Regions from separate parts of the Sulfobacillus sp. hq2 genome, predicted to be linked through region 1. Evidence: riboswitches for the same ligand, from Rfam matches in the RefSeq annotation. Region 1 holds a riboswitch; each other region holds the start of a gene.
The links. A riboswitch is a leader RNA that binds a small molecule or an ion and turns the genes downstream of it on or off. The one in region 1 is predicted to bind S-adenosylmethionine.
Positions count from the first base shown of each region.

Region 1 (5,309 bases):
GGAGTGGGTCACGCAGTTTGTCGAGAGTTTGACGCGAAAAGAACGTTTGGTGCTCAATCTTCGATTTGCACTCAATGGGCAATCTCGGCGGCTAACTCAAAGAGAAATTGCCGATCGTCTAGGAATCTCACGCAGCTATGTCTCGCGCATTGAAAAACGGGCCGTCGAAAAGATTTTAGCCGCCTTAAGTCTTCCTGACGCCTAATGAGAGATGGTTGAAAAGTGCATTCAATTATGAACCCGTCTGCACCGAAGCATCTCCCATGTCAGCGTGAGTCAAGGGCGTATCGTGCGACCATATTTGCTGTTCTTTTCGTGCTAGCGACGGATGCGTGATACCAGTTGGCGGCAGGATTCAAAGCCGCCTCTGCCGCTATAAGCTGGGGTCCGTCCAATTATAATTCACAGCGAACACCATCATTCAAGGAAAAACCAAGGAAAAATTCATGTTGGGCGAGACAGAGCCCACCAGTGTATTGCGAATCCCAACGAAACCTCCTAACCTTCACGAATTTCCGTGACCGTGAGGACTCACGGCTTACCGCTAGCGAATACGTGTTAGAGCCGGGCAATTGTGCGTCCGGAAGGCGCCCGGTATGCTTAGGGAATATGGCTACAGAATGTCGGCTAGTGCCAAATCCAGCGAGAACCATTCAGCTGAATACCTCCATGGGTCTTCAAAAGTGTGTCGGGCCCTACTAATCATGGCACGTATAATAACGCTACGGCTCCCCGAAGCGTCGCTACGACTTACCCACATATTCCCGAGGGGGTCCTCCAGTGTGAAGACGTGTTCTCCCCTAAGAAGGGCCTAAAAAGGCCTCAGGGTGTTTGTTAGTGGCATATCCTCGAACTGCACGTCAGGTCCTTTCCGCTCGTGAGGATATGGCCGACGCCGACATTGGGCTGCTGTTGATGACGGCGTCGGCCGCCATTGCGGAATTGGACACCGACTTTATCCCGCGGTCAAAGCATGCGTGCCATGGTGTCTTTGTAACTCGTAAAGGGCACCATACTTACGATACTTGTGATGTTGAACTCCCCGCCCTAAAGGGCGGAGATTCTGGGGGAACCGTGGTCGCTGCGTCGCGGGGTGTGAACCCCTCGGAGTGGTCCTCCGGACTCGCTATCGTTTATCCCACCAGCAACATGCCGGGGTTCAGCCGGACTACGCCTTAACGCCCTTTTGAAAGGAACGGGACGGCGATACGTGATCCGTTGGGGTACCAAGAACTCCCCGGGGCGAATCTCTCCATGCATCCCCGTGTTGAGGATGTTCACCGCGCCGACGCCATCCCGGTGTGCTTGATAGTCACAAGCGCGACAATGGTAGGTGCGGCCCGCCACCTTGTTAAGGTGGCCACAACGCGGACACGTTTGCGACGTATACGCTTCGCTGATCGGCATCAGACGGATGCCATGACGCCGGAGTTTGTATGCCAAATAGTGTTCTAACCGTCCGAACTCCAGCGCCCCGACGTCTTGGTTCATGCGTCGGGATCGTCGATGCCGTTTTTGATGATTGAGCGTGCTGAGATCACCCGCATAGAGAACGGTGAGCTGTTGCGCCACACCGAACGCGACGATCTGGTTGGCGGCATGATGGAGGGCATTCCGACTCACCCGGTTGACCTGTTGGCTCAGACGGTGCCGCGCGCGGTTGAGACGGCGGCGCCGTCGCGACCCGGGTTGCGTGCGGCGCCGTTTTTTCTGGAGCTTGGTCAGCCCTTTGGCGCGGCCCTGCTTGACGGATCGCAGGCCCCGACCCGACACGGCGAGGGCCTCTTGGCCATCGGAGACCATGCCGCGGTGAATGACGCCGATATCGAGGCCGCCCACCTTTTCGGACACCGGGGGTTGCGGATCGTCGAGGATGCGGGTCACCGTCAGAAAGATCTCGCCATAGCCCAGCTCCGCCTGGACCATCGTCCCGGTCGGTAACGCATCGGGAAGCCACACCCGAATGGGTTCACGCCCGCGCCCGAGAGACAAGCGCAGATGCGATCCCTGCATTTGGAGGGCTTGTCCCTTAAAAATGGGGTTGAAGTATCGGCGGAATCGCCACGGATAGCGTGCCTTTTTATCCCCGTTTTGGCGTTTGGTACGCACCCCGTCAATCGTGGCGGAGAACTTTTCGATGAGGGCTTGGACGGTTTGCGCATGCAGCGGAAAGCGCCGTTTGACATGCGCTTTCAGTGGAGATTCGGTGGGCCATCGCCAATGGCGTTTGCGGCAGAACCGATGGATCGTGACCAAACGCGTCCACAAGTCGCCCGCTGATCGCCGAGCAGCGGAGGCTTTCGCCCCTTCCGTCGGGGGCACCGACACGCGATAGGGGAAGACGATGGTTTCTTGCATCGATCTCCTCCTGAGCTTGACGAACTCTTGGGTCTATTATACCCTTGGTCTATGGCGAACACAAGCGACTACAGAACCGGCAGACACTGTGTCTTTCACTTACACGTGCATTTGGTCTTTGTGGCGAAATATCGGCGGTTGGTCTTTACGAAAGAAATCCTGGAGGACTTGCGTACCATTTTTTCTGACGTGTGCCAGGACTTCGAGGCCACCTTGGAGGCATTCGACGGCGAGCGGGACCATGTGCATTTGCTCATCACTTATCCGCCTAAGGTCGCGATTTCTCGCCTGGTGAATAGCCTCAAAGGCGTCTCATCGCGATTGATACGTAAGAAGCACTATCCGAGCATTGAGCGGGCGCTGTGGGGCGGCAGTCTCTGGTCGCCGAGTTATTTTGCGGGATCGGCTGGTGGAGCACCCCTCTCCATCATTCGGCAATACATCGAACAACAGGAAACCCCGGATTGACCCTTGCGGGGTCAGCGCCTGATAGCTCCGCCCTGAACGGCGGAGCTATCAGGCGCATTTGATAAAAAGGTATCTGTCACCATACGGTTTTAGGCACTAGATAGGGGATAAAAGCGGGGTGGCGACAGAGTAGAAACGCATCCTTTGCCATGATTTTTCGATTGATATAGCGCTTTATCAGCTTGGCGATAGAGATCTTGAAAGCGTCTGCCGTCGTCAGGATAGCGCGCAATGCCGCCCGAGACACCGAACGGGAATGTCTTAGAGGGTAAGGCTTGAGCCATGTGTCGAAGATGGGATATCACCTGTTCGGGTTGTCCGGCAAAGGTGAACCATAGGCCAAATTCGTCTCCACCAATCCGTGCGAGACCGTCATGCGAACGGATGAGGGATCGCCACGATTGTGCCGTTTGTTGCAGAAAGTGGTCGCCAGCTGGATGCCCAAACTGGTCATTTACCGCTTTGAACCCGTCTAAGTCTAAAAGGATCAAGAGGCCTGGAATATTTGAATACAATTGGTCATGTCGTTCGATTAACTCTTCCAGCCCTCGGCGGTTTAGAAGTCCCGTCAGCGGGTCTTGATAGGCATAAGCCATTAAGTCAGCAACCTTTTGGCTTTGTTGGGCAATTTCGTGGTGGAGAAGATCATTATAACTATCCAGTGCTGTAGCTACGTCCCAGAGCCAGCGGGTCCTTACTAACCGTAAGGGGGGCAGACCATCACCCCACTTTTCCTGCATTTCATGGTAGGCAGGGAAGTATTCGTTGAAGAGACGGATAAACCAAGACGGGCTGATGTGCGCACGCATATGAGCTGTCCCCATATGCCTACTAGTTTCGGATGATATAGCGAGCCTAGGATCTTGCGCGAGGGTGTGAAAGTGCCCTTGTAACATTTGCGTAAAGCGTTCCCATGTGACAGTTTCAATGATGGTACGCATTCCATCATGAGCCTCGGCAACGGTCAGTGCACGACCAACAAATTGTGTATGAATGGCATACAGTCCGTCGCGATGGGTTTGCCATATTTCCTGGTCGCTATCACTCCACGGGAAAAGCGGATTGGTTGATTCCATGAATGCCCCATTCTTCCTAATGTGAAATCCTTCTTTCTATCATGGCATTCATTGTTGGAAATAGCAAGAACTGCCATTTATTGCCTTAGATGCGAAGATAATTGATGGAAGACGTTGATTGCCGTATCAGTTTATGATAAAGTCAGCTTGCTTAGCCTCTTATCGAGAGTGGCGGAGGGACTGGCCCGATGAAGCCCGGCAACCCCTTGGGGTGCTAATTCCTGAAAGACGTAATGTCTTTCGAGATGAGAGGGAACGGGTTGTTGTCCGTCCTCCCTCGGTGGGAGCTTTTTTTTATGGAAAAGGAGGCGGACATCTATGCCGCAATGGGAACGTGATACGTGGTTGGTTCATGCTGGGACCGATTTTTTTGGAAATTTAGAACCTACGGCTCTTCCGATTTATCCATCCACGAGTTATCGATCACGATCAGGCGAAGAGCTAGATCAATTGATGGGTGGAACTCGCGAAGGTTTTTCTTACGCCCGTCATGGGAACCCCAATGTAGCGGCTTTGGTTGAGGCTATGAAGGTGTTGGAGCATGCCGAAACCGGTATTGCCACAGCTTCTGGTATGGCGGCTATTGATGCGGCTCTTTACGCAACGGGATTAGCACCGCACGATCGTGTTCTGGTCTCCCAAGATATTTATGGGGCCTCATTAAGTCTGTTATCAAGCCTATGGGCTGAGTTTGGCGTTGAGACTGCCGTCGGTGAGTTTACCGACGCTGATGTATTCGTGTCCATGTTGGCCGAGGTTCGGCCGAAAGCGGTTCTAATCGAGACCATTTCTAACCCTCTTCTGAAAGTGCTTGATGTGCCAGAGCTGGTAAGGTTGGCGCATGGCCATGGCGCGCAGGTCATTGTGGATAATACATTTGCTACACCCGTGATGTACCGACCTGCGGAGTGCGGGGCTGACCTGGTGGTTCATAGTGCTACCAAGTATTTAGGAGGGCATGGCGATGCCATGGGGGGCGTTGTTTTAGGGCGCCAGCAACATGAGGAGCGCTTGCACCAATATCTCAAATTGCGTGGGGCGGTCTTAGGTCCTTTTGAATCATGGCTTATCCACCGAGGCCTGCGGACATTAGGAGTCCGCTTTGAAAAGCAAAGCGCAAATGCGTTGCAGGTAGCTCAAAAGCTCCAAGCGTCTGGTCTCTTTACGCACGTTTATTACCCACTATTTGCAGATCATCCCACGTACGCAACGGCTCAGCGACTGCTCCCTAACATGGGCGGTGCTGTGGTTACACTGGAATTGTCGGGCGGAAAAGACCGTGTATTTCGTTTTATGGACCGCCTAGAACTCATTGCTTCGGCAACGACGGTGGGGGACGTCTACTCTTTGTGCCTATATCCGTTAATTGCTTCACACCGCAACCAAACTCCGGAGCAACGGGCACAA
Region 1 is NZ_NWUL01000031.1:210,454-215,762, forward strand. Features, by position in the region: gene sigK (RNA polymerase sporulation sigma factor SigK) at 1-205, shown strand, start outside; gene CO251_RS07905 (RNA-guided endonuclease TnpB family protein) at 1,048-2,358, opposite strand; gene tnpA (IS200/IS605 family transposase) at 2,410-2,826, shown strand; gene CO251_RS07915 (GGDEF domain-containing protein) at 2,916-3,902, opposite strand; SAM riboswitch class I at 4,059-4,154, shown strand; gene CO251_RS07920 (PLP-dependent aspartate aminotransferase family protein) at 4,221-5,309, shown strand, end outside.

Region 2 (5,309 bases), on a different contig from region 1:
AACTCCCGTATTAAAATTTTTCTGGATGTACAATAACATACACGAGATAGACCATCACAAGAACGGATAGCGCCAATAAGAACCAGTCCATAAAATCCCCCTTATGACAACTGCTCGAGAAAATGAAGCAATGCCACCATGGCGGCATATAGCAGCAAAGTCAAAACCACCATTTCCACGTCTGCCATATGGTGACTCCTTCCATACATGGGTGTAACAAACGACACTAGTATATCAAGCCTGCTGCGAATAAATCCGTAAAAATTTTCCTTGCCCCGATAAAAACCGCATAAAAAGACAGTGCGCCCATTTCGTGCTATAGTCAATATACATTCATAATTAAGCTAAAGAGGTTGAAAATGCCCCCAACAGCCGACCCCGCAGAACGGACGTCCGCAAAACCATGGCGATGGATTGCAACACTGATGGCCATGGCAGGAGTCAGCGTGACCATTGTCTTATTTCATTATCTGGTCGCCCCTTATCTGCCGCGTGGATCGCACGATTTTTCTCTAGCTATTATCTTAGTGATTGGTACAGGCTTCTTCTCCTATTTTGTTTTTGGCATCCTATCGCAACAACAAAAGGCGGTCACACTAGCCAATCAGCGCTTAGAACGACAACGTGACGGACTCACCGCGTTGCGTGAAGCCTCGTACGCCATGACCACGGTGGGAGACTGGCATGATATTGTCCAAAATGTGGTAGATGTTGCGCGCAAGCTCACAGGGGCCAGATACGCCGCGCTCGCAGTACTGGAAGACGACGACGCCTATACAATCAGCCAATTCTTCACATCTGGTTTAAGTGCCGAAGAAGTGGCAGCAATGGGCCCTTATCCGACGGGGCGTGGACTACTGGGCGAAGTGATTCGCACGCGTCGTCCGATTCGCCTGCAGCGCCTGCAAGACCATCCAGCATCCGTTGGATTTCCGCCACATCACCCCAAAATGGAAAGCTTTTTAGGTCTCCCTTTACTCTATCAAAATCAAGTCATGGGCCATTTATACCTTACGGAAAAAGCCGGAGGCTTTACAGCAGACGATCAATCCATGGTCGAACTATTTGCCCGACAAGCCGCAGCGGTCATTGCCAATGCCCGCTTTTATCAAGACCGTGAATCATTTGCGACGTTAAAAGAACGCGAACGCATTGGCCGAGATCTTCATGATGGCGTATTGCAGACGCTTTACGGCACGACTCTGTCCATTGATAACCTTGTAGACTCCGTCGAGACACTAGATCCGTTTGCGATTAAAGAGCTCATGCGCATCAGCGAAACGTTAAGCCTTCTCATGACCGACATTCGGTTCTTTATCCAAAGTCTCGAGTCGACATCCATTGACTTTAAAATTGCCCTGACGGACATGCTTAGGCGCCAAGGGCCAATGGATGACATTTCCATGGAATTTGATGATTCCCGGTATTTGGACTTACACCCCGAACGTATTCACGATTTGCTGTTAAGCATACAAGAAGCCGTCTCCAATGCGCGTAGCCATGGCCATGCTCATCACATATTGGTGCATTGGCATTCCACTGCGGAATCATACCAAGTGCAAATCATCGATGACGGCGAGGGCTTTGTTCCGCAGCCAGATGCCTCCCATACGCACTTCGGGGTACGGAACATGTCTAAGCGCATGGAGCGATGGCATGGGCACGTGGATATCCAAAGTCGATTGCATGAAGGTACAACTGTCACCCTTACCGCCCCCTGGCTATAATGAGGGGTAAGAACTCTTTATTTAAGGAGGGCACAAACAATGCCCGAGGATAATCCGATACGCGTTGCTATTGTCGATGATCATGAAGTCGTACGCATTGGTCTGCGCAATATGATTGAACGCCAGCCCGATATGGTTATGGCCCAAGAATGGGAAAGCGGCCAAGAGGCCATCGACCATATTCCAGGTAATGTTGATGTTGTGGTCCTAGACGTTCGTTTGCCGGATATCAATGGCATGGAAGTCTGCCGCAAGCTTAAAGATCAAGATCCCAATCTCCGCATTATTATGCTCACCTCATTTGGGAGCCAAGATTTGGTGGTTGACGCGGTGAATGCCGGGGCTTCAGGCTACCTCCTCAAGGAATCCCGCGGACGCGCTGTTATTGACGGCATCCGCACGGTCGCTCAAGGTGGCGCATTATTTGGCCCTGAAGTCACATCACAGTTGCTCGAGCGCCTTCGCAATCCTAAAGTCACTACCGATGCCGTGGAAACGCTCACTGCGCAGGAAAAGAAAGTCCTCGAACTCATTGCCCAAGGCCGAACCAACAAAGAGATTGGCCAACTAATTTTCTTGAGTGATAAAACGGTCAAGCATTATGTCAGCAACATTCTCAGTAAATTAGGATATACCAGGCGTTCCGAAGCGGCTGCCCATTTTGCCCGCTATAATGCACCCGAAACCAATGAGGAAAACTAACTAATCCATATTGACGAAATACCTGACATTCTTTATCCTGTTATTCAATTGAAAACCTCTTATGGAGAGTGGCGGAGGGACTGGCCCGATGATGCCCGGCAACCGGCCTTGATGGTTATGGTGCCAATTCCTGCAGCATATTGCTGAGAAATGAGAGGCCGACACCAGAAGAGCCGGCTCTTACTGGTGTTTTTTTATGCGTCACCTTGATAAGGAGGCTTTAAATTAATGGAAAAGCCAAACCATTGGCAATTCGAAACAACGGCTGTCCGGGGTGGATACACACCGGATGCGGCAACATCGGCCGTCGCGACCCCGATTTATCAAACGGTAGGTTATGCCTTTAAAGATTCCGAACACGCAGCCCGGCTCTTTAATCTTGAAGAACCTGGCAATATTTATACCCGTATCATGAATCCCACCACCGATATTCTGGAACAACGTCTAGCCGCGCTCGAAGGCGGCCAAGCGGCTGTCGCCTTTTCATCAGGCATGGCAGCTATTACGGCGGCCATTTTGAATCTCTGTCGAGCGGGTGATGACATTATTGCCTCGACGTCTTTATATGGAGGTACCTGGACACTCTTTACCTCCACGCTTAAGGATTTCGGCATCACTGTCCGGTTTGTGGCCGACAACGACCTTGCTGAGGCCGATGCCCTGATCACCGAGCACACGCGCGGTGTCTTCGTGGAGTCAATTGGCAATCCTCGGCTCAATGTGACCGATATCGCCGCGTGGGCAGATTTTGCGCATCGTCACCACGTGCCGCTTATCGTGGATAATACCTTTGCGACTCCATATTTAGAGCAGCCCATCGCATACGGGGCAGATATTGTCATCCATTCACTGACGAAATGGATTGGCGGACATGGCACCTCACTCGGCGGCATCGTCATTGACTCGGGCCGATTTAATTACAATGTACCAAAATTCCCTCTCTATTCGGAGCCTGATGCAAGCTACCACGGCATTGTGTTCGGCGAACAACCCAGCTCCTATGCCCTACGCTTGCGCGTGAAAACCCTGCGAGATACAGGCGCCGCATTAGCCCCTTTCAATGCGTTTTTGATTCTATTAGGGCTTGAAACATTGGCATTGCGCATGAAAGAAGCAAGCCAGTCTGCCGCATTCATTGCCGACCGCCTAGCCCATCATCCCCTCGTCAGTTGGGTCAATTATCCCGGCCTGCCAGCCGACCCCGCCCATTTGAACGCGCGCAAGTATTTACGGGAAAACCTCTTTGGTACCATGCTCAATTTCGGTGTCAAAGGTGGACGCGCACAAGCCGAGCAAGTCATGAATCATTTGCAGCTCTGGATTATTGTGGCCAACGTCGGCGATGCCCGGTCTATGGCCATTCACCCGGCATCGACAACCCATCAACAGTTAAGTCCGCAAGAACAAGAACTAGCGGGCGCCGGGGGTGACCTCATTCGGTTATCCGTAGGGCTGGAGAATGCTCACGACCTGTGGGCCGATTTGGAGCAAGCATTAAACGCGTCCACTCACGCCTAACTATTGTGGCCAGTGTGAACCTAAAACGCCCACACTGGCCCCTTTTGGGTCAGTATTCGACTAACTGCATGGTGTCACGGTCCTTACGCCGCCCAGCCAGCGTCATTCGCCTCAATACTATGAGAGTATACGGGCCATGGGTTTTCATGCGCATCAAGGCCAAATGTTCCCGCGCTGCAAGAATCCCGAGCGTACGCACACTATATGTCCGTCCTTTTGGGCTCGTACTCGCCACTTCTATAGCAAACAATTTTGACCACAAGGTATTATCATCCACCGAAGAAATCACACAAACGATTCCATTGGGTGCCAACTGCTTGCGCATATGATGAAAGATTTGCCGCACCTGCGTCGCTGAAAATTCTTCTAAAAACCGTACTGCACTCACCACATCAAACGGCCCTGTTGGCAAACCCGCTAAAACGTCGCCTGCGACTAAACGTACTGATGAGAAGGACCTTGTGCGACACCGAGCAATAACTGAAGGGGTATCCAACATCGTCACATCAACCCCCATTTGGCTTAGCTGCCGTGCCAAATCACCCGTACCCCCGCCAATATCAAGCCAGCGCATTCCTGTTGAGGGTTTGATATTGGCGATAAGGAAGGTATTCATCTCTTGACCGGAGTCGGTAAGGCGCATATCATCCGCCGCATGCTTCCATGGTGCCAGCGCTTCCTCACAAAAAGGCACCAAGTGAACCCAGCGCCTCACCGCATCAATGCGCGTGATACGACGGGGATCCGGGGGTGCGCCGCACCACAGCCACCGTTGCCCACTGTAGCGCACCACCCCTAGTTGTGCCAATGTATGCACTATTTCACAAGCCGGAAATCCTTTGTTTCTCCCCAACTCCCTTATCATTTCATTATCAGCGCCCTCAACCAACATAAGATATAGCCCTGACAAGATCACTGCATACATCACGGCATCCACATAAAAATCCCGGTCCAACAAAGCCCAGTCCGCATCCATGGAAACACACCTCACAAGGATTAATTGGGTTGCGTTTTCCACCTTATGCGGGAGATATCATAAAGTGCTTAGCCCTAAACTTTTTAATGCGCGATACTCATCACGCCAATAATCGCCAAGAGTTTCAAGGCGACATCACGCCGTGTCAAACTCCACGGATCATCGTGCCACGGCGTGAGAGCCGTAATCAGCATAGCGACAGCGAAAATGCCTGCCCAAGCCCCAAAGATTCGAGGGTCGCTATATAGGCCGAGCAAGCAGACTATAATCCCCAATCCTTGATAAGCGAGGATAATCTCCAATGGAGAACGGTGCTTCTGACGCCACCAATAGGCCGGTGTCGTGCGTTTAGGAGGATGCGCCTGCCAATCGGCATCCATATCGGT
Region 2 is NZ_NWUL01000008.1:57,016-62,324, reverse strand. Features, by position in the region: gene kdpF (K(+)-transporting ATPase subunit F) at 11-91, opposite strand; gene CO251_RS17880 (hypothetical protein) at 102-227, opposite strand; gene CO251_RS00565 (GAF domain-containing sensor histidine kinase) at 360-1,727, shown strand; gene CO251_RS00560 (response regulator transcription factor) at 1,767-2,429, shown strand; SAM riboswitch class I at 2,486-2,586, shown strand; gene CO251_RS00555 (O-acetylhomoserine aminocarboxypropyltransferase/cysteine synthase family protein) at 2,658-3,947, shown strand; gene CO251_RS00550 (bifunctional 2-polyprenyl-6-hydroxyphenol methylase/3-demethylubiquinol 3-O-methyltransferase UbiG) at 3,997-4,923, opposite strand; gene CO251_RS00545 (prenyltransferase) at 5,007-5,309, opposite strand, start outside.
Region 2: it holds a riboswitch for S-adenosylmethionine, as region 1 does, so the genes downstream of both, CO251_RS00555 (O-acetylhomoserine aminocarboxypropyltransferase/cysteine synthase family protein) here and CO251_RS07920 (PLP-dependent aspartate aminotransferase family protein) in region 1, are expected to answer to the same signal.

Region 3 (5,309 bases), on a different contig from region 1:
CGCGGCTCCCGTGCTCAAGGCTTGCCATGGCCGCTTCAAAAGCATGCCGGGTTGGATTGCCCGAACGCGCGTAATCATACGTTGGGGGATTCCAGGGATCGGCTTGGTGATAGGTGGTGGCACGATAAATGGGAGGCGTAACCGCCTGGGTGGCAGGGTCAATCTCCTGGCCGGTGTGAATAAACTCCGTCTGTTTGTGTGGCATCATAGACTCCTTTGACGCATCTAGGATAGGGAGTTGAGCGCTTGGTCTAAGTCGGCCATGAGATCATCCACATGTTCAATGCCGACGGATAACCGCATGAGACCGGGAATAATACCAAGTTGCCAGCGGACTTCTTCGGGCAACTCCCTATGGGTTTCATTAAAAGGATGAGTGATCAGGGATTCCACTCCCCCAAGACTAACGGCCGGCAAAATCAATTGCAAAGCGTTCATAAAGTCAATGTAACGATTAGGATCGTCCAAGACAAATGAAAGCATGGCCCCGGTTCCAGAAGCCTGACTTTTTTGCAAGGCGTCTTGTTCGGGACTATTGAGCCCAGGGTAAAAGACGCGTTGAACCCGGGGATGACGTGCGAGAAACGCGGCAATGGCGGCAGCATTGGCTTCTTGACGGTCCATCCGAATAGCTAATGTTTTGAGGCCTCTGAGCAGTAACCACGCATCCCACGGGCCCAGAATGCTTCCGGTGGCATTGGTGAGTTCGTTGAGTTGCGCATAGTCTTCGGCATAACGACAGACCGTTGCCCCGGCCAAGACATCATTATGGCCCGCCATATATTTGGTCGCGCTATACACCGCAAAATCAGCCCCTAAGTCTAAAGGCCGCTGGCGAACCGCGGTCATAAACGTATTATCAATAGCCAATTTGGCACCATGGGCATGGGCCATTTCCGCAAGAGCTCGTAATGGACTGACTTGCAATAAGGGGTTACTAGGGCTTTCCGCAATAACAAGACGCGTCGTGTCCGTAAAGGCGCGCTCGACCGCATCGAGTTGGCGCGTGTTAACCATCGAGGAGCGAATGCCAAATTTTGCAAAAACATCTACCAATAAGCGATAGGTCCCCCCATAGGCATCGTCAGTGACAATCACATGATCGCCTTGGTGGAGCATGTGCACCAAAGCCGTGAGAGCAGCCATGCCGCTTCCATATAAAAGAGCGCCAGCACCTCCATCAAGACGGTTGATAGCCTCTTGCGCGCTGTGGCGGGTTGGGTTTTCGGTCCGGCTATAGTCGTATTGGCCAAGGTTCTCACCCGGATGCTGATACGTCACCGTTTGATAAATCGGGGTGCTAACAGATCCATATGCGAGATCTTGTCCGACGCCGCAGTGAGCAGCAAGAGTTTCAGGATGCCACTGAGGGCTCCTCATATGATGCACAAAAATCGTCCTTTCTGGGGCAATATCAGCCGATCAAGAAGTGAGAAAACGATCCAAAATATCACGGGCATTTTCATGGCGACGGCTTTCTTCCAATAAATAATTGAGCACGTCACGTAGCCAGGCGTCTAAGGGAATACGGTCCGTCTTTAATACGACGTCGTGCACGATCTTTTGCCGTTCGGGAAGCAGTTGACCGCCCTTGGCACTAAGTTGGTAGCGTACATTGTCAAAGGTTAGGGTGATCGACTTAATGGATGACGTTTTGGAGAAGAGGCCCGACTGACGAACCACCCGCACGTTTTCGGGCAACGACGCCTCCAGCTTATGCGCCAAGACGGTCATAAGCATTGGGACGTCATGGCGGACATCCTCCAGTCCAGCCGCGAGAATCTCAAAAGACATTCCCGCATTATCATCCATGTGGCACGCCTTCTTTCTCCTGCGCTGTCGGTTCACTAATGCGCATGGCCTAAGTATTGTGGACAGGTAGTCCCGCAATCATCACTCCTATTTTCAGCGAAGATGGGGCTGTGTGCAAGGCACGAAACTCCTAGACGGAGGATTTTTGTATAGAAAGAATGGGCGAGAGGTAGGGGAAGGAGAGCAAGAGCTCCCGCCGCATTAAGGGCAGCGGGAGTCGCTTAATGGAAGACGTGATGCCACAAGGTCAAGGCCGTGTGGCTGATTTGCATAGCAGCAAAGGTTAAAAAGGAGCCTAATATGGCGCGGACTCCTTGCCATGACTCGAGACTGCGCTGGGCATCCCCTAAGGTGTGGATGAAAAAATTCAACTGCCATAACAAGACAGAGCCGAGAACGGCAACAATGACGACGAACCAACGGAACACATGGCGGCGGCGAGCTGGTTTAGAGTCGGAATCCAGCACGCTGTGGCGCCGTTCTTTGGATAAAGACGAGCCCGATGACGACATGGTGCCACCTCCTATGGATACTCTATCATCCATACCAAAAAATGGCAATTATATTATTTTATGCAATGTCTCTTGACCATTTCGCGACGCCATGGTATTTTGCTTACAATTCAATAAGATTTACTTCTTATCCAGAGTGGTGGAGGGACTGGCCCGATGAAACCCGGCAACCCCCATAGGGTGGGTGCCAATTCCGGAAGAATACGGATTCGTATTCTTTAAGATGAGAAGAGCTAACGCCTCTTCTCTAAGTAGGCGTTTTTTTATGGTTGGATGTGCCGGGCTCTGTCTGGTCCACGCCACGCGTCCAGCTTCATTTCCTCAACGACTTTGATGCCGGTGAGATCAGAACAGGGGAGAAATTATATAATGAAGACAACGATTATGGGGTCTTATCCGAAAATTCCGGCGGGTCCGGGGCCGAGTGTCCGGACTGCTATTCAACGTTTCGAAAAAGGGCAAATCTCGCCGGAGCAACTGTACTCGACCTATGAAAGTGTTGTAAAACGGGTCGTGGACTTAGCCGCTGATGCACAGTGTGATAGGACCACAGATGGCCAGATCCGCTGGTACGATCTCTTTGATCCCGTCGTTCGGGACTTGGATAATGTGTACAGTGCGGGTCTACTGCGGCTGTTTGACAACAACTTTTACGTACGTCATCCGGTCGTCACAGGTCGCCTACAATATCAAGGGGGAACGCTAGCGGCATGGAGTCGCGAAGCGGCCTCTTTATCTCGTATTCCCGTGACAATTGTCCTTCCGGGCCTCTTTACCTTTTTATCTATGGTGGAAGACAAAAATTACCACAATGAGGAAACGCTATTAAGTGACTTGGTTGATGTCATGCGGTTGACCGTCCGTCACCTCGCTGATACGGGTATTGTTGAGGTGCAGTGGGATGAGCCGGCGCTGGCGCGCTATGCGGATCGTTGGCCCACAGCGTTCGTTCAAGAAGCGTACCAGAAGCTCCTAGCGTTGGAAGGACCACTGGAGCAGTCGTTAGCTCTGTATTGGGGACCCTCGTCACCGTGGCTGGACACGTTGGCAGCATTACCCTTTGCGCGGCTATCTTTTGATGCCGTAAGCGAACCGGCCATTCTTGATCGCCTGGCGTCTCACACCCTGCCTGCTTCAGTGGGCGTGGGAATCATTGATGGGCGCAATGTGAGAATGGAAGATGCTCATCAGGTGGTCGACATCTTGGAACCGGTATTGCGTCGCCAAGGTTCTGATCGGGTTTGGGTACACCCCAACTGTGGATTGGAATTTTTGCCTCCTGACCGGGCGGCGGCGAAAGTACGTCTTTTACAGGACCTCAAAACCCTGATCAACGGTTAACCGACAGAAAGGACAAACAACCCAATGGCCAAATATTTACAGACCACTAGTGTGGGCAGTTTTCCCAAGCCTCCGGAACTTATGGCTGCGCGTGCGCGTTTTCGCCGCGGTGAGATTTCGCGCGAACAGTTGCAACAAGCGGAAGAGGCCGCGACGAAAAAAGTCATGGATTTGCAAGAAGAACTGGGCATCGATATTTTTGTGCATGGCGAGATGGAGCGAGGCGATATGGTCGCTTATTTCGCGGAGAATTGGCAAGGGTTTTCGGAGTCATTGCCGGTTCGGTCATACGGCAACCGCTATTATCACAAACCCATCGTCGAAGGCACTGTGGCCTTGGGAGATGCAGCGGGGCTAACGGTCGCATCATGGCAAAAAGCGGCCCAATTGACGGCCCGTCCTGTGAAGGGGATGCTCACCGGTCCTTATACCATTTGTGACTGGTCTTTCAATGCCTATTATCCCGACCGTCGTTCTCTCGTGCTGGATTTAGCTCATCTGGTGCACGAGGAGGCGGTGGCATTAGAAAAAGCGGGCGCTCGTTATATCCAAATTGATGAACCCGCGTTATCGACGAGGCCCGAAGAATTGGATTTGGCTATTGAAGCCATGGCGATTGTCACAGAAGGATTGACGGCGAAGACCATCAGTCATATTTGTTACGGGGATTTTGATACCATTTTGCCGGGATTATTTGAGCTTCCGGTGGACCAGCTCGACCTCGAAGCCGCTAATCAGAATTATGCATTGCTCGACCTTTTGGCGCGCCATCCTTGGCCCCAAAACAAAGAATTGGCATTAGGCGTGGTGGACGTGCACACGCACCGCATTGAATCCGTCGATGAGGTTAAGGCGGGAATTCGGCGGGCACTTGAAATTGTTCCCCTCAACAATTTGCTGATTGACCCGGACTGCGGATTAAAGACGCGTACATGGGACGAGGCGACAGAGAAATTGCGCGTAATGGCGCAAGCGGTTCAAGCAGTGCGGGAAGAGGAAGGCCTCGAGTGAAATCGTTAGCGGATGCTTTAAGGGACCCGACGTGGATTATAGGGGACGGAGCATCAGGCACGGCGCTTATGGCGGCGGGGATCGACCCCGCTGCTCTTCCTCTCGTGCCGCTAAGACAGCCTGACACGTTAATGAATCTCCATCTCCAATATCTCGAGGCCGGAGCACGGTTGTTAGAGACCCAAACCTTTTCCGCCAATGGGAGCAAACTGGCGGCACTGGGGCTCGAAGCCGACGTTGTCTTATTGCACCGCCGCGCAGCGCAAATTGCGCGACACGCGCGCGATATCTTTGGCGAACCCGCGTGGATTGTTGGATCGATAGGACCTTTGGCACAACCTGTCGCCTCGCCGGTTATGGAGAGCCTTACGCATGAAGAGGCCGTGGACTATTATCGCCCGGTGGTCGCGGGACTGTTAGCTGGTGGAGTCGATGGCTTTATTGTGGAGACGATGTCTGATATTCCCACGGTATTAGCCGCGGTAGAAGCCATTCGCGAGGAAAGCCTCTTGCCGATTATTGTGAGTTTTGCGTTTTCACCGGAAGGGGCGACGCGTTACGGGCTTACGCCCGAACAGGCCATTGAAGCGATGGGCCAATTACCAGGCGGTCCTCCTCAGTTGGTGGGTGCCA
Region 3 is NZ_NWUL01000048.1:118,719-124,027, reverse strand. Features, by position in the region: gene CO251_RS16430 (PLP-dependent aspartate aminotransferase family protein) at 1-208, opposite strand, end outside; gene CO251_RS16425 (PLP-dependent aspartate aminotransferase family protein) at 226-1,380, opposite strand; gene CO251_RS16420 (hypothetical protein) at 1,423-1,812, opposite strand; gene CO251_RS16415 (hypothetical protein) at 2,034-2,324, opposite strand; SAM riboswitch class I at 2,449-2,554, shown strand; gene CO251_RS16410 (synthase) at 2,694-3,665, shown strand; gene CO251_RS16405 (methionine synthase) at 3,690-4,676, shown strand; gene CO251_RS16400 (bifunctional homocysteine S-methyltransferase/methylenetetrahydrofolate reductase) at 4,673-5,309, shown strand, end outside.
Region 3: it holds a riboswitch for S-adenosylmethionine, as region 1 does, so the genes downstream of both, CO251_RS16410 (synthase) here and CO251_RS07920 (PLP-dependent aspartate aminotransferase family protein) in region 1, are expected to answer to the same signal.

Region 4 (5,309 bases), on a different contig from region 1:
CCGGTCGCGCATCACGTGCCCAGTGCGCGTGGACATCAAGCAGCTCAGGCTCCCGCCCTTAACGACACTACGGCCCCGTTGCTGATGCCGATTAACGGCACCGTGTCCAATCCCTTTGGATGGCAGTATTCGGGCGCCCTCAATGAGTGGTACTACAATCCGGGCATAACGGTTTCCGCAAAAGCGGGGACACCCGTGCATGCGGCTTGGGGTGGAGTGGTCACGCAAGTCGACAATGTCGATCATCAAGGACTGTCCGTGACTGTGAAGGATGGCAATGACTATGAAACGGTCTATGGACATTTGGGCAGCGCCAGTGTCAAGGCGGGTCAGATGATTAAGCAAGGACAAGTCGTAGGGAGTGTAGGGGGCAGCAGTATTTATAGCCGCCAACCGGGGTCTCACTTAGACTTCCAAGTATTTCACGGGTCTATGGCAACCAACCCGGAAGGTTTTATGCACCCTTCCTCGTGAACCCATGAAATGCCAGAGCAGGATTATTTGCTCTGGCATTTATTTTTTTGCGGCCCATATACTCTACCAAGTTCGGGGGGAGAAAGGGGCCGGAAATGTGAAGGACCATATCTGGCAGCGTGTTGTGGACATCGGAAATTATATTCTGAATAACGGCGCAACCGTTCGTGATACTGCAAAGGTTTTTGGCGTATCCAAAAGCACGGTCCACAAGGATGTCACCGAACGATTACCTAAAGTCAATCAAGCATTAGCCACAGAAGTGAAAAAAGTCCTAGAAGTGAATAAGGCCGAGCGTCATCTTCGGGGTGGAGAGGCAACCAGGCAGAAATTTCTAACGAACCGCCCGGTTTAGCCTATTTATAGGCCGGATGCCGGGGATGGGAGCTGGCACCATCCCCGGGGAGACCCGCTTAAACCACGTGTCGTGGATGTTGACAGCGTTTGGGGAAACGCTATATACTCGGGAAGACAATTGACCATGAAGCTCTTATCAAGAGCGGCGGAGGGACAGGCCCGATGAAGCCCGGCAACCGGCTACCCATGCCAAGGTGCCAATCCCGACCTCACTTACGGGGACGGATGAGAGAATACCAGCGTAGCGCCTCTTCTCTCGGAAGGGGTCTTTTTGTTTATTGTGGGAATTTGCAAGGAGGGCATGAGTTGGGGCACAATTTTCTGTTTACGTCTGAATCGGTTACGGAGGGGCATCCGGACAAAATTGCCGATCAAATTTCAGACGCCATATTAGACCGGATTCTCGCGGAGGATCCCGTTGCGCGCGTTGCCGCGGAAACGGTTGTTACGACCGGACTAGCATTAGTGGTCGGGGAAATTTCTACGGTGACGTACGTCGATATTCCTCGGGTGGTGCGAGACACCATCCGCAATATTGGGTATACCCGTGCCAAAATGGGATTTGATGCGGATACAGTATCGATTCTGACGTCGATTGACGAGCAATCGGCGGATATCGCCATGGGCGTCAACGAGGCATTGGAAGTGCGGCAAGGCTCAGCCGATGCTCGCGCCTTAATCGGGGCAGGAGACCAAGGCATGGTCTTTGGGTATGCTTGCAATGAAACCCCGGAGTTTATGCCAGCACCTATTTCGTTGGCTCATCAGCTGAGCTATCGACTGGCGCAGGTCCGCAAGACGGAAACCGTCCCATTTCTATGGCCTGATGGCAAAACCCAAGTGACTGTACGCTATGAGAACGCTAAGCCGATTGGTATTGATACGATTTTGGTGTCGACCCAGCATCATGCGTCTGCCACGCTTGAAATGGTTCAGGAAGCGGTCATCGAGGAAGTGATTCGGCCGGTGATTGCTCCGCACTGGGATCTCTCTAACACGCGGATATTGGTTAACCCAACCGGTCGGTTCGTGGTAGGGGGGCCCCATGGAGATTCAGGCTTAACAGGCCGGAAGATTATTGTCGATACCTATGGCGGTTATGCGAGGCATGGAGGTGGGGCATTTTCTGGCAAGGATCCCACGAAGGTCGACCGATCGGCATCGTATGCGGCAAGGTGGGTGGCTAAAAACTTGGTCGCGGCAGGATTGGCTGAGCGCGCCGAAATTCAAATTTCTTATGCGATTGGTGTCGCCGAACCTATATCGGTTATGGTAGATACCTTTGGAACCGGACGCTTAGAGGACGTGGCCCTAGCCAAAATTGTCCGCGAGGTTTTTGACCTGCGACCGCTCGGTATTATCGAAGATCTTGACCTGAGGAGGCCGATTTACCTTCAGACGGCAGCGTATGGTCATTTTGGCCGGACTGATGTGGCTTTGCCATGGGAACAATTGAACCGTGTTGATGCCCTTCTAGACCGCGCGGCTGTCAAGCCCGCAGATTAGTCTTTTGGTCATCTTTTCCGCAGTCTGTTCGTATAATGGGACAGAATGTGGAAAGGGGAATCGCGGTGACCTGGTGGGGAGCGCTTGGGTTGGCTCTGTCGCTGTACGGAGCTGTTGTGGTGCTTGAATGGGTCTATGCGCGTGTTTTGCAGCCGGCAGGAGTGGAAGCGCTGTCTGTCAGCATCGTACTGCACGTGATGAATCAAGAACATCTGATTGAACAAGCCGTCATCGATTTGACGGGGTTATGGCGTCTTGAGATGTGGGATCAGAACACCGTGGAGCTGATTATTGCCGATGGCGGATCCACGGACCAAACCGTGGCCATTCTTGACCGTTTGCAGCGTCAATATCCATGGTTGCTTATTGCGGATTCCGGACGTGACAAAAGCCATGTTCTTGAGTTATGCCGCCACGATGTCGTGATTTGGGTGGAAATGACAGGCCGCTCCCCTGCCAGTCCGCTAGTCACGGTGAGAAGTCTTTTAGCTCACCAACCGGCGCACTTATCAGGCGTGATAGGCTAAAGAGCCGGACAGGCCCACACTGTACACGTCTGATCTGGCAAGGGTGCCAATGGTATGCCGAATACCGCATGGTCCAGTCTTTCCTTTCGCTAGAATCCAAGGCAGTTGGCGCGGTTTTGTGTTAAGCTCACCGCTTGGCTCTTGTCTTTCTTTATCAGATAAGGGGTCAAGCGGCCGTTTTATTCTGTGCGGACGCGTGCCGCTTTGTTGCTTCTTAGGGTTTTACCGACCGGGCCCTTTTAACAAATCGCGATAACAATGAAGGGGTAACGGGCCAAACGCCTAAGCGGATTAATACAAAAATATAGAGCGCTGTGGCTATGAATAAAGTGGCCGCGATGACAGGGAGCAACAAATACCATTCCCCCAAATGGCTATAGTGGATCCCTATAATGGCGAGTTGGTTGAAAAGACCAAATCCCATAAGTGCTCCTACCCAACTGAATAGAAATCGCGTCTGGCCTTCGAAGGGATTGAGGTGATGGCGCATTAGCCATATGCTGAGCACGACAGCGCGAACGTAGGCGGCGATTGAGGTGGCTAATGCGAGACCATCGGATCCTAATGGACGTACTAAGAGAAAGTCCCCAAACACGTTAAAGATAATGGAGATGATGCTGGCTACGCTCGATGTCCGCGTGGCCTTTTGCGATAATACAATACGCGAAAACAGCATTCCAAAAGCTGTACCAGGAATGCCTAGGGTCCAATACAAAAGAAGGCGAGACGTCAGCGCCGTTGAGGCCTCATTAAACCGACCATGTTGGTACAAAATTTCAACAATGGGAACCCGGAGTAAGACAAATGCTAAGAAGAAGGGAGAGACGACCAACAGTGTAACTTGCACACCCTGCCGCACAAGGTCTCTATACGCAGCCGAATTTCCCGCTCGATTGAAGAGTTCTGCTAACTGGGTGTAAATTGGGGCGATAACTGGGGTAATGGCCAAGCCAATCGGTAATTGGCTAATCACTTCGGCAAAGTTTAGTCCAGCGATACGGCCCACAGCTAAGGTCGAGGCAAAAATGCGGTCGACAATGGTTCCAGCGATTTGCACCGAATGGGCCAGAAATGTTGGGGTCGCCAGTTTTAGATATTGGCGAGTCCAAGGATGACGCCATGTCAGGCTTAGTTTTAATGCGATGTGATGGCGCTTTAAGGCAGGAATTAAATAGGCTAATTGGGTCATTTGTGCGAGGGTAAATCCTATCGCCACTCCGGTTATTCCCATGATCATGCCCAGTCCAATAATTGTTGCGACGCGGACGACGTTAATAATCACAGGAGTCAGGGCCGGTGCTATAAAATACTTTTTCGATTGTAAAATGCCATTCATAAAATTCCCCAACACCAAAAAAGGTCCAGCTGGCAACATCAGCCGCAAAAGAAATACGGTGAGGTGGTACCGGCGGTGTCGAAAACCAGGAGCAATCAGATGGACCAACTGAGGAGAAAAAATCTCTAACAGGACAATCATGAGGGCACTGATCACGAGAATCCACGAGTACGCCTCATTGAGGAAGACGTCGGTAGATTCATTGCCTTCTTCCACCGTGACGCCCCCTGATAGCAAGGGAATCATGACGATATTAAAGCTACCGCCGATAATCTCGAAGAGCAGCACCGGAATGATGCTGGCCATAAGCCAACTATCGGTGGCTGCCGAGGTGCCGAATAGCAACGCCATGAGCCATTGGCGCGCGAGACCAAGGACCTTAGAGACCATCCCCCCCGCGGCTAAAACCAATGTTGAGAAGCGTAAAGACTGTTGTTGGCCGAATCGCTGGCGAAGACGGCGAATAATTTGCCGTGGTCCCACAAAAAGTCACCTCAGTTGACAGAAAGGCTCATCAAGAATGGTCCTACTAATGCCCGTCGTTCATTATAACGTACCGAAGAGCGATTGAAGGAGGGGCAAAATAACGGGGACTAATCAGGATACAGACGGTCCTGAATATTTCAGGACAACTTCAGGGACGACGGTCGTTATCTTATTGACGCCAATGGTGCAAACCCGTAACGTAAAAGAACATGGAGGAATTTTAACGCATGATTGCGGTGAGCGTGGTTATACCAATCTATAATCAAGCCCACTTGGTGGGGCGTACGATTGAAGCGATTACGGCGAATAGTCTTCAGCCGATCGAAGTGATTATTGTAGACGATGGCTCTTCGGATGATGTTCGATCGACCATTTTAGCCTACGAAAGTCTCACGGCGTTTCCCCTGCGGTTGTTGGAAGTCAATCATGGAGGGCCAGGCCGAGCGCGGGATGCTGGCTGGCGTGAGGCTATCGGTGAGATTGTGGCCTTTACCGATGCGGATGCAGTGCCTGACAGGCACTGGTTAGAAAATGGCGTGCAAGCCTTTTCGTCTCCTGATGTGGGGGCTGTTGAAGGGGCTGTAGAAAGCGGCGGAGGCAAGCCGACCATTTTTACGCATCAG
Region 4 is NZ_NWUL01000045.1:16,008-21,316, reverse strand. Features, by position in the region: gene CO251_RS12645 (M23 family metallopeptidase) at 1-474, shown strand, start outside; gene spoIIID (sporulation transcriptional regulator SpoIIID) at 572-829, shown strand; SAM riboswitch class I at 962-1,063, shown strand; gene metK (methionine adenosyltransferase) at 1,138-2,337, shown strand; gene CO251_RS12630 (glycosyltransferase) at 2,403-2,864, shown strand; gene murJ (murein biosynthesis integral membrane protein MurJ) at 3,079-4,683, opposite strand; gene CO251_RS12620 (glycosyltransferase family 2 protein) at 4,914-5,309, shown strand, end outside.
Region 4: it holds a riboswitch for S-adenosylmethionine, as region 1 does, so the genes downstream of both, metK (methionine adenosyltransferase) here and CO251_RS07920 (PLP-dependent aspartate aminotransferase family protein) in region 1, are expected to answer to the same signal.